3 regions of the Streptomyces sp. NPDC093261 genome follow, and region 1 is predicted to be linked to each of the others. Evidence: predicted binding sites of a transcription regulator. Region 1 holds the regulator's gene; each other region holds the start of a gene.
The links. Region 1 encodes HrcA, which represses chaperone genes, less so after heat shock. Its sites were predicted from a motif close to TTNGCACTCNGNNNNNCNGAGTGCNAA; they were not measured.
Positions count from the first base shown of each region.

Region 2: a site for HrcA is predicted at 1,788-1,814, ahead of groES (co-chaperone GroES). Genes of this name have one in related genera too.
Region 3: a site for HrcA is predicted at 1,367-1,393, ahead of groL (chaperonin GroEL). Genes of this name have one in related genera too.

Region 1 is NZ_JBIVNO010000001.1:822,293-825,563, forward strand. Features, by position in the region: gene dnaJ (molecular chaperone DnaJ) at 1-693, opposite strand, end outside; gene hrcA (heat-inducible transcriptional repressor HrcA) at 694-1,710, opposite strand; gene ACIP94_RS03795 (MBL fold metallo-hydrolase) at 1,906-2,640, shown strand; gene ACIP94_RS03800 (DUF3097 domain-containing protein) at 2,687-3,271, shown strand, end outside.
Region 2 is NZ_JBIVNO010000002.1:214,391-217,661, reverse strand. Features, by position in the region: gene groL (chaperonin GroEL) at 1-1,185, opposite strand, end outside; gene groES (co-chaperone GroES) at 1,334-1,642, opposite strand; gene ACIP94_RS07460 (polysaccharide deacetylase family protein) at 1,856-2,683, opposite strand; gene ACIP94_RS07455 (methyltransferase domain-containing protein) at 2,866-3,271, shown strand, end outside.
Region 3 is NZ_JBIVNO010000021.1:106,499-109,769, reverse strand. Features, by position in the region: gene thrC (threonine synthase) at 1-112, shown strand, start outside; gene ACIP94_RS32085 (MoaD/ThiS family protein) at 109-384, shown strand; gene ACIP94_RS32080 (cold-shock protein) at 836-1,039, shown strand; gene groL (chaperonin GroEL) at 1,553-3,175, shown strand.

The DNA.
Region 1 (3,271 bases):
CAGCTGGATCCGGGTGCCGTTGTCGACGCCCGCGGGGATCTTGACGGTGAGCGTCCGGCGGGAGCGCACCCGGCCGTCGCCCGCGCACTCCGGGCACGGGTTCGGGACGATCGTGCCGAAGCCCTGGCACTGGGGGCAGGGTCGGGAGGTCATGACCTGGCCCAGGAAGGACCGCGTGACCTGCGAGACCTCGCCGCGACCGCGGCACATGTCACAGGTCTGCACGGACGTGCCGGGCGCGGCGCCCTCGCCGTTGCAGGTGTTGCAGACGACGGCCGTGTCGACCTGGATGTCCTTCGTGGTGCCGAAGGCCGCCTCGTCGAGCTCGATCTCCAGCCTGATCATGGCGTCCTGGCCCCGGCGGGTGCGCGAGCGCGGTCCGCGCTGCGACGCCGTGCCGAAGAACGCGTCCATGATGTCCGAGAAGTTCCCGAAGCCGCCCGCGCCGAAGCCGCCCGCGCCCGCGCCGCCCGCCTGGGACAGGGGGTCGCCGCCGAGGTCGTAGACCTGCTTCTTCTGCGGGTCCGAGAGCACCTCGTACGCGGCGTTGATCTCCTTGAACCGCTCTTGCGTCTTGGGATCGGGGTTGACGTCCGGGTGCAGCTCGCGGGCGAGCCGGCGGAACGCCTTCTTGATCTCTTCCTGCGACGCGTCGCGGCGCACGCCGAGTACGGCGTAGTAGTCCGTGGCCACTTACGACTCCGCCAGGATCTGTCCGACGTACCGTGCCACCGCTCGTACCGCTCCCATCGTTCCCGGGTAATCCATGCGGGTCGGTCCGACCACGCCGAGTTTCGCTACTGCCTCGCCGCCCGAACCGTAGCCCACGGAGACCACCGACGTGGAGTTGAGTCCCTCGTGAGCGTTCTCGTGGCCGATACGCACCCGCATGGCCGGATCCTTCGCCTCGCCCAGCAGCTTGAGAAGGACGACCTGCTCCTCCAGCGCCTCCAGGACGGGGCGGATGGTGAGAGGGAAGTCATGCACGAAGCGGGTGAGATTGGCGGTGCCGCCGATGATCAGCCGCTCCTCGGTCTCCTCCACGAGGGTCTCCAGAAGGGTGGAGAGCACCGTGGAGACCGTGCCCCGGTCCTCCGGTTCGAAGGCCTCGGGCAGGTCCTGCACGAGCTGCGGGACGTCCGCGAAACGGCGGCCGGCGATCCTGCTGTTGAGCCGCGCCCGCAGATCCGCGAGTGACGTTTCTCCAAACGGCGCGGGGCAGTCGATCATGCGCTGTTCGACCCGGCCGGTGTCGGTGATCAGCACGAGCATCACCCGCGCGGGCGCCATCGCCAGCAGTTCCACGTGCCGCACCGTCGAGCGGGTCAGCGACGGGTACTGCACGACGGCGACCTGCCGGGTGAGCTGCGCGAGCAGTCGTACCGTGCGCGCCACGACGTCGTCGAGGTCGACGGCGCCCTCCAGGAAGTTCTGGATCGCGCGGCGCTCGGGCGCGGTCATCGGCTTGACGGCCGCGAGCTTGTCGACGAAGAGGCGGTAGCCCTTGTCCGTGGGGATGCGTCCGGCGCTGGTGTGCGGCTGGGCGATGTAGCCCTCGTCCTCCAGCGCGGCCATGTCGTTGCGGACGGTGGCCGGGGAGACGCCGAGGTTGTGCCGCTCGGTGAGTGCCTTGGAGCCCACCGGCTCCTCGGTGCCCACATAGTCCTGGACGATGGCGCGCAGCACTTCGAGCCTGCGTTCACTCAGCATGCGCACACCTCCAGCGATCTGTGCCCTTGACGCTTCCCCTGGCACTCTGCGCAGGTGAGTGCCAGCATCCCCGGGCCAAGTGTACGGCCGTCGGGTACGCCCCCGGCAAGGGCGGGCTCCCGTGCCGTGCCGAGGTGTACCGACCTGTCCCACGGTGTCCCGCCCGGCCGGGCGTCTGCGGATAGCGTCACCCCCATGACGGTGTGGTGGGAAGAGTCCGGGTGGGAGGCGCTCAGCGCCCGGGCGGGGCGCACGCGGCTTCCGGGCTGGGACTGCACGGCGGGCCTGGTGGTCGGCGAGCGAGGGGCGCTCATGATCGACGCCGGATCGAGTCTCGCCGAGGGCGCGCGGCTGCGCACCGAGACGCGGCGGCTGCTCGCGCCGCTCGGCGGGGACCGGCGTGTGACACATCTCGCGCTGACGCACCCCCACTTCGACCATGTCCTCGGGGCGGCGGCGTTCGCGGGCGCGGAGGTGTTCGGGGCGGTGGGCATCGACGCGGTGTTCGTCCACGAGCGTGACGCGCTGGTCGCGGACGCGGTGCGGCACGGCCTGGACGCGGCCGTGGCGGCCGAGGCCGGGGATGTGCTGGTCCGCCCGCGCCACCAGGTCTCGGGCGAATGGACGCTGGACCTGGGCGGGGTGCAGGTGCTGCTGGCGAACGTGGGGCCGGCCCACACGGCGCACGACCTGGTGGTCCTCGTCCCCGGCGAGCGGGAGGTGGTGTTCTGCGGGGACCTGGTGGAGGAGTCCGGCGAGCCGCAGGCGGGACCGGACGCGGTCCCCTCGCACTGGCCGGCGGCCCTGGACCGGCTGCTCGAACTCGGCGGCGGGGACGCGGTGTACGTGCCGGGGCACGGTGCCGTGGTGGACGCGGCGTTCGTCCGGGCGCAGCGCGACGCACTGGCGGCCCGTTTCGGCGTGTCGTGACGCCTTCCGCGTCCGCCGCGGCCGGGCTTCTCCTATCGTCATCCGAATGCGCCAGTACTCGCCGGACCTGACCCCGCCGTGGAAGAAGCCCCAGCCCGTGCCGGAGGTCCCGGCGGACCCCGGTCTCGTGGTCGAGGAGCCGCGCACCGGTTTCTGCGGCGCGGTGATCCGCTGCGAGGCGGGCACGGTGACCCTGGAGGACCGCTTCGGCAAGCACCGGGTGTTCCCGCTGGAGCCGCGGGGGTTCCTGCTGGAGGGGCGGGTGGTGACGCTGGTGCGCCCCTCGAGGGCGCCGGTGCGTCCCACGCGTACGGCGTCGGGATCGGTGGCCGTCCCGGGGGCGCGTGCCAGGGTGGCCCGCGCCGGCCGTATCTATGTGGAGGGCCGCCACGACGCGGAGCTGGTCGAGAAGGTGTGGGGCGACGATCTGCGCATCGAGGGCGTGGTCGTGGAGTACCTGGAGGGCGTGGACGATCTGCCGTCGATCGTGTCGTCCTTCGCGCCGGGTCCGGACGCGCGGCTGGGCGTGCTCGTGGACCACTTGGTGCCGGGTACGAAGGAGTGGCGTATCGCCGAGTCGGTGACCAGCGAACACGCGCTGGTCGTCGGCCACCCCTACATCGACATCTGG
Region 2 (3,271 bases), on a different contig from region 1:
ACGGTGCTTCTTCTCCTTCAGCTCCACCTCGGTGGCGGCGCCGACCTTGATCACGCACACACCGCCGGCCAGCTTCGCGAGGCGCTCCTGGAGCTTCTCGCGGTCCCAGTCGGAGTCCGTGGTCTCGATCTCGGCCTTGATCTGGGCGATGCGGCCCGCGACGTCCTCGGGCTTGCCGCCGCCGTCGACGATGGTCGTGTCGTCCTTGGTGACCGTCACGCGGCGGGCGGAGCCGAGCACGTCCAGGCCGACCTGGTCGAGCTTGAGGCCGACCTCCTCGGAGACGACCGTGGCGCCGGTGAGGACCGCCATGTCCTGGAGCATCGCCTTGCGGCGGTCACCGAAGCCGGGGGCCTTGACGGCGACCGCGTTGAAGGTGCCGCGGATCTTGTTGACGACCAGGGTGGACAGGGCCTCGCCCTCGACGTCCTCGGCGATGATCAGCAGCGGCCTGGAGGAGCCGGCCTGGATGATCTTCTCCAGCAGCGGCAGCAGGTCCGCGATGGCGGAGATCTTGCCCTGGTGGATGAGGATGTAGGGGTCGTCGAGGACGGCCTCCATGCGCTCCTGGTCCGTCACGAAGTACGGCGACAGGTAGCCCTTGTCGAAGGCCATGCCCTCGGTGAAGTCCAGCTCCAGACCGAAGGTGTTGGACTCCTCGACGGTGATGACACCGTCCTTGCCCACCTTGTCCATCGCCTCGGCGATGAGCTCGCCGACCTGCTGGTCCTGGGCGGACAGCGCGGCGACGGCGGCGATGTCGGACTTCTCGTCGATCGGGCGGGCGGTGGCCAGCAGGTCCTCGGAGACGGCCTTGACCGCGGCGTCGATGCCCTTCTTCAGGGCGGCCGGGGAAGCACCCGCGGCGACGTTCTTCAGGCCCTCGCGAACCAGCGCCTGGGCGAGCACGGTGGCCGTGGTGGTGCCGTCACCCGCGATGTCGTTGGTCTTGGTCGCCACCTCCTTCACCAGCTGGGCGCCGAGGTTCTCGTACGGGTCCTCGACCTCGACCTCACGGGCGATGGTGACGCCGTCGTTGGTGATGGTCGGGGCACCGAACTTCTTGTCGATGACGACGTTGCGGCCCTTGGGGCCGATCGTCACCTTGACCGTGTCGGCAAGCTTGTTGACGCCGCGCTCGAGGGCGCGACGGGCGTCCTCGTCGAACTTCAGGATCTTCGCCATGGAGCGTTTCAGTCCTCTCGAATGCGATCCCCGGCCGCTCCCGGGGAGCAGCCGTCATCGCGGTGAAAACGAACGGCGCCCCCGACGCCCGGCTGATCAACGGTCGCGGGGGCCAGGGGCGCAGCTCAAAGCAGTCTGCTTCGGTGAGTTACTTCTCGATGATCGCGAGCACGTCGCGAGCCGAGAGAACGAGGTACTCCTCGTTGTTGTACTTCACCTCGGTGCCGCCGTACTTGCTGTAGAGCACCACGTCGCCGACCTTGACGTCGAGCTCGACGCGCTTGCCGTCCTCGATGCGGCCCGGGCCCACGGCGAGGACGACGCCCTCCTGGGGCTTCTCCTTCGCGGTGTCCGGGATGACCAGGCCAGAGGCCGTGGTCTGCTCGGCGTCCAGCGGCTGGACCACGATGCGGTCCTCGAGCGGCTTGATGGCAACCTTGGAGCTGGTGGTCGTCACGATCCGACCTCCCCCTTCGGAGATCTCACGGGGTTAACTGTCTGAGGTGGCGACCAGGTGGATCCGTCGTCGCGGGTGCCGGACCTGCCCGTCGCGTGTTGGCACTCTCCAGTGGGGAGTGCCAGGGCCGAGACTATGACCGCGATTAGCACTCGGTCAAGCGGAGTGCCAGTTACCCGTGGCGCGCCGCGTGACCGGGTGCCCCATGCCGGCCTACAGGTAGTCCTCCAGGCGCCCCACCGTGAACCCCCGTGCCTGGATACGGCGCAGAAGCCGCGTCGTCTCGGCGGCCAGCGAGGTGAGGGGGCGGCCCGCTTCATGGGCCAGGACGATGTCCCCCGAGTGGAGCGTCACGCCCCTGCGGTGACGGCCGGCCCCCGGGCCCGGCGCGGGGCGCCACAGGATCAGGGCCTTGATGCCGCAGTCCGCCGCGGCCTCCAGCGTCGTACGGTCGTATCCGCCCTGCGGCGGCCGCAACAGCCGGGGCAGCACGCCCAGCCGCGCCCTCAGCCGGTCGCGCTGGCCGCAGATCTCCGCGCGCTGCTCGTCGTAGGGGCGGCCGCGCAGCGCGGCGTCGTCCAGGGTGTGGTTCTGGATGACCGCGCCGGCGGCCCGCAACCGTGCGGCGCGCGCGTAACCGGGGTCCGCGGCGCTGTCGGCGAGGAACACGCTGACCGGCAGCCGCAGTTCGCGGACCATGTCGACGAACCGGGGGTCGTTCTCGGCGCCCTCGTCGTAGGTCAGGAAGACGACCCTGTCATGGGTGGGAACGCGGTCGAGCACGGCCGGCAGGTGCTCCTCCGCCCGGCCCGGGCGGCGTTTCGGCCGGGGTGCGGGCGCGAGCGGGGCGGGCAGGCCCCAGCGCCGATAGGCCCGCTCATGGGCGGCGGGTGTGGGGTGGACCCGCTGCGCCGCCTTCCTGCCCAGCCGCTCAATGGGGTCGACGGACTGGGCGCAGCCCGCCAGCAGCATGCCGGCGAGCGCTCCGGCGAGCATCGCCCGCAGCCGGCGCCGCCCCCTCACAGGTGGCCCTCCGGGCATGCCACCGCACCGCCCTCGGGCCCGGGCCGGCGCCGTACACCTCTCCTGATACGGTTCGCACGTTTTTGTTCATCTTGTCGTACGAGCTGCATGGTTTCGGATCCTTGCAGCCGCCGAGGGCCACGGCGGGCCGACACCGCGTCCGGACGCACGCCTTCCACCGACTGGCCGACAATGGCCCCGTGAACGCCCTCTCCCTCGACTCCCTGCTCGGCCCCGAGGGCCGCGCCCTCCTCGACGAGGTGCGCGGCACCGCCCCTGCCGAGGAGCTGGCCGTCGCCACCCGGCTGCGCCGCGAGCACCCCGCCGAACTGGTGTCGGCGGCCCTCACCCAGGCGCGGCTGCGCGAGCGGGCGGCGGCGAAGTTCGGGGCCGAGGACGCGCAGCGGATGTTCTTCACCCCCAACGGTGTCGAACAGTCGACGAGGACGACGGTCGCCGTCCATCGCGCGGAGCGGCTGCGGGCGCTCGGCGTGTCCTCCGTCGCGGACCTGTGCTGCGGCATCGGCGGTGACGCGATCGCGCTCGCCCGGGCCGGCATCCGGGTGCTGGCCGTGGACCGTGACCCGCTGACCGCGGCGGTGGCAC
Region 3 (3,271 bases), on a different contig from region 1:
CGTCCTCAACACCGGCGACGGCCTCAAGACCCTGGACGCGGTGGCGGGCACCGGCCTCACCGCGACGATCCGTCCGACCCTGGACTCCTTCCGAGAGGCTGGCCTCGCATGAGCGTGACCGTTCGCATCCCCACCATCCTGCGCACCTACACCGGAGGCCGGGCCGAGGTCGCGGCCGAGGGCGGGACCCTCGCCGAGGTCATCGCCGACCTGGAGAAGAACCACACCGGCATCGCCGCCCGTGTCCTGGACGACCAGGGCAAGCTGCGCCGCTTCGTCAACGTGTACGTCAACGACGACGACGTCCGCTTCGAGCAGGGCCTCGAGACGGCGACCCCGGACGGCGCGGGCGTCTCCATCATCCCGGCGGTGGCGGGAGGCTGACGGCAGGTCATCCCCACGCGATCGTTACCCTCGGTAGGGCCGAACACCGAGAGTTCATCGAATTGCCCCCTCCGCGAGAGAAGCGGAGGGGGCAATTCTGCATGGTTGAGCGCGGTACAGTTGGGGAACCCGCTCCCGGTTTCCCGGTCGCACAACCGGAGTCCCTGCCGCCCGCCCGACAAGAAGCAGCCAAAGTGGGCAGGGGTTTTGCGCCATCCATTCCTTTTGTCGGGCCCGACTTGCCCTGAATTCGGGTGAATTCTTCGTACATTCCCGACCGGTCATGCCCGGAATTCTCGTCCGATTGACCTGTTGCACAGGGCAGTTGGACAGATACATTCAGCCGCGGTCGACGCGTTCCGGCGCACGCCCCCAACCGTTGGGGGGTGAGGTCTGACCCGGATCCGCGAAGTGTGGATCTGTGCAAGGGCCAGTAATAGGGGAGTTAGGCATGGCTCAGGGCACCGTCAAGTGGTTCAACGCGGAGAAGGGGTACGGCTTCATCGCGGTCGACGGTGGTGCGGATGTATTCGTCCACTACAGCGCGATTCAGATGGACGGCTACCGCACCCTGGAAGAGGGTCAGCGGGTCGAGTTCGAGATCTCGCAGGGTCAGAAGGGGCCGCAGGCGGACATGGTCCGTCTGGCCGGCTGAGATTGCGCGCCGACGACTGAACTGTTCGACGTGTCGAGGGGCTCGTATCCCGTAGGGGTGCGAGCCCCTCGGTCTGTCCGGGGCCGGTGGGACGGGTGCGGCGGGGCGTGTGGGGAGCGCGGGGCGCTGGGGGCGCTGGGGGTGCGCGGGGCGCTGGGGGCGCGCGGGCGAGGGTGTGTGTGCGCCGCCCGGCGGGCTCGCTTCGGGGGTGCGCGCCGTGTCCATCCGTCACCCGGCGCCACCCCCGACGGGCGCGCTTCGGGGGTGCGCCCGGTGTCCATCCCCCACCCGCCGCCACCCCCGACGGGCCCGCTTTGCGGGCAGCGCCTTGCACTCGACCGGGGCGAGTGCTAATCATTGGCGTTAGCACTCTGAAGGTGAGAGTGACAAAGAAGGACCGGGTCGGTGAGGCCGCGGGCCGGGTGGGGCAAGGAACCTCCGGCCGGGGCCGTCCGTCGCGGGCGCGGGCGCGGTCCGAAGTAATCACCCCCAGTCCTGGGAGGACCACTTCACATGGCCAAGATCATCGCGTTCGACGAGGAGGCACGGCGCGGCCTCGAGCGCGGCATGAACCAGCTCGCGGACGCCGTCAAGGTGACCCTCGGCCCCAAGGGCCGCAACGTCGTCCTCGAGAAGAAGTGGGGCGCCCCCACGATCACCAACGACGGCGTCTCCATCGCCAAGGAGATCGAGCTCGAGGACCCGTACGAGAAGATCGGCGCCGAGCTGGTCAAGGAAGTCGCCAAGAAGACGGACGACGTCGCCGGTGACGGTACGACCACGGCGACCGTGCTCGCCCAGGCGCTGGTCCGCGAGGGCCTGCGCAACGTGGCCGCGGGTGCCAACCCCATGGCTCTGAAGCGCGGTATCGAGAAGGCCGTCGAGGCCGTCTCCGCCGCCCTGCTGGAGCAGGCGAAGGACGTCGAGACCAAGGAGCAGATCGCCTCCACGGCCTCCATCTCCGCCGCCGACACCCAGATCGGCGAGCTGATCGCCGAGGCCATGGACAAGGTCGGCAAGGAAGGCGTCATCACCGTCGAGGAGTCGCAGACCTTCGGTCTGGAGCTCGAGCTCACCGAGGGCATGCGCTTCGACAAGGGCTACATCTCGGCGTACTTCGCCACCGACATGGAGCGTATGGAGGCCGTCCTCGACGACCCGTACATCCTGATCGCCAACTCCAAGATCTCCTCGGTCAAGGACCTGCTCCCGCTGCTGGAGAAGGTCATGCAGTCGGGCAAGCCGCTGCTGATCATCGCCGAGGACGTCGAGGGCGAAGCGCTCTCGACCCTGGTCGTCAACAAGATCCGCGGCACCTTCAAGTCCGTCGCCGTCAAGGCCCCGGGCTTCGGCGACCGCCGCAAGGCCATGCTCGGCGACATCGCCATCCTCACGGGCGGCGAGGTCATCTCCGAGGAGGTCGGCCTCAAGCTGGAGAACGCGACCCTGGACCTCCTGGGCCGCGCCCGCAAGGTCGTCATCACCAAGGACGAGACCACGATCGTCGACGGCGCCGGCTCCCCGGAGCAGGTGCAGGGCCGCGTGAACCAGATCCGCGCGGAGATCGAGAACAGCGACTCCGACTACGACCGCGAGAAGCTCCAGGAGCGTCTGGCGAAGCTGGCCGGCGGCGTGGCCGTCATCAAGGCCGGTGCCGCCACCGAGGTCGAGCTCAAGGAGCGCAAGCACCGCATCGAGGACGCCGTCCGCAACGCGAAGGCGGCCGTCGAGGAGGGCATCGTCGCCGGTGGTGGCGTGGCCCTGCTCCAGGCCTCCCAGGTCTTCGAGAAGCTGGAGCTGGACGGTGACGAGGCCACCGGTGCCGCCGCCGTCAAGCTGGCGCTCGAGGCCCCGCTGAAGCAGATCGCCGTCAACGCCGGCCTCGAGGGCGGCGTCGTGGTGGAGAAGGTGCGCAACCTGACCCCGGGTCACGGCCTGAACGCCGCGACCGGCGAGTACGTCGACCTGGTCAAGGAAGGCATCATCGACCCGGCGAAGGTGACCCGTTCCGCCCTGCAGAACGCCGCCTCCATCGCCGCGCTGTTCCTCACCACCGAGGCCGTCATCGCCGACAAGCCGGAGAAGGCCGCCGCGCCCGCCGGCGGCGGCATGCCGGGCGGTGACATGGACTTCTGATCGGCCCCGGTCGATCACCGTCCTGACCGAGGGCGGCACCCCCTGTTCCCCAGGGGGTGCCGCCCTCGGGCGTGCCCGGGGTCACGTGGTGTTGCG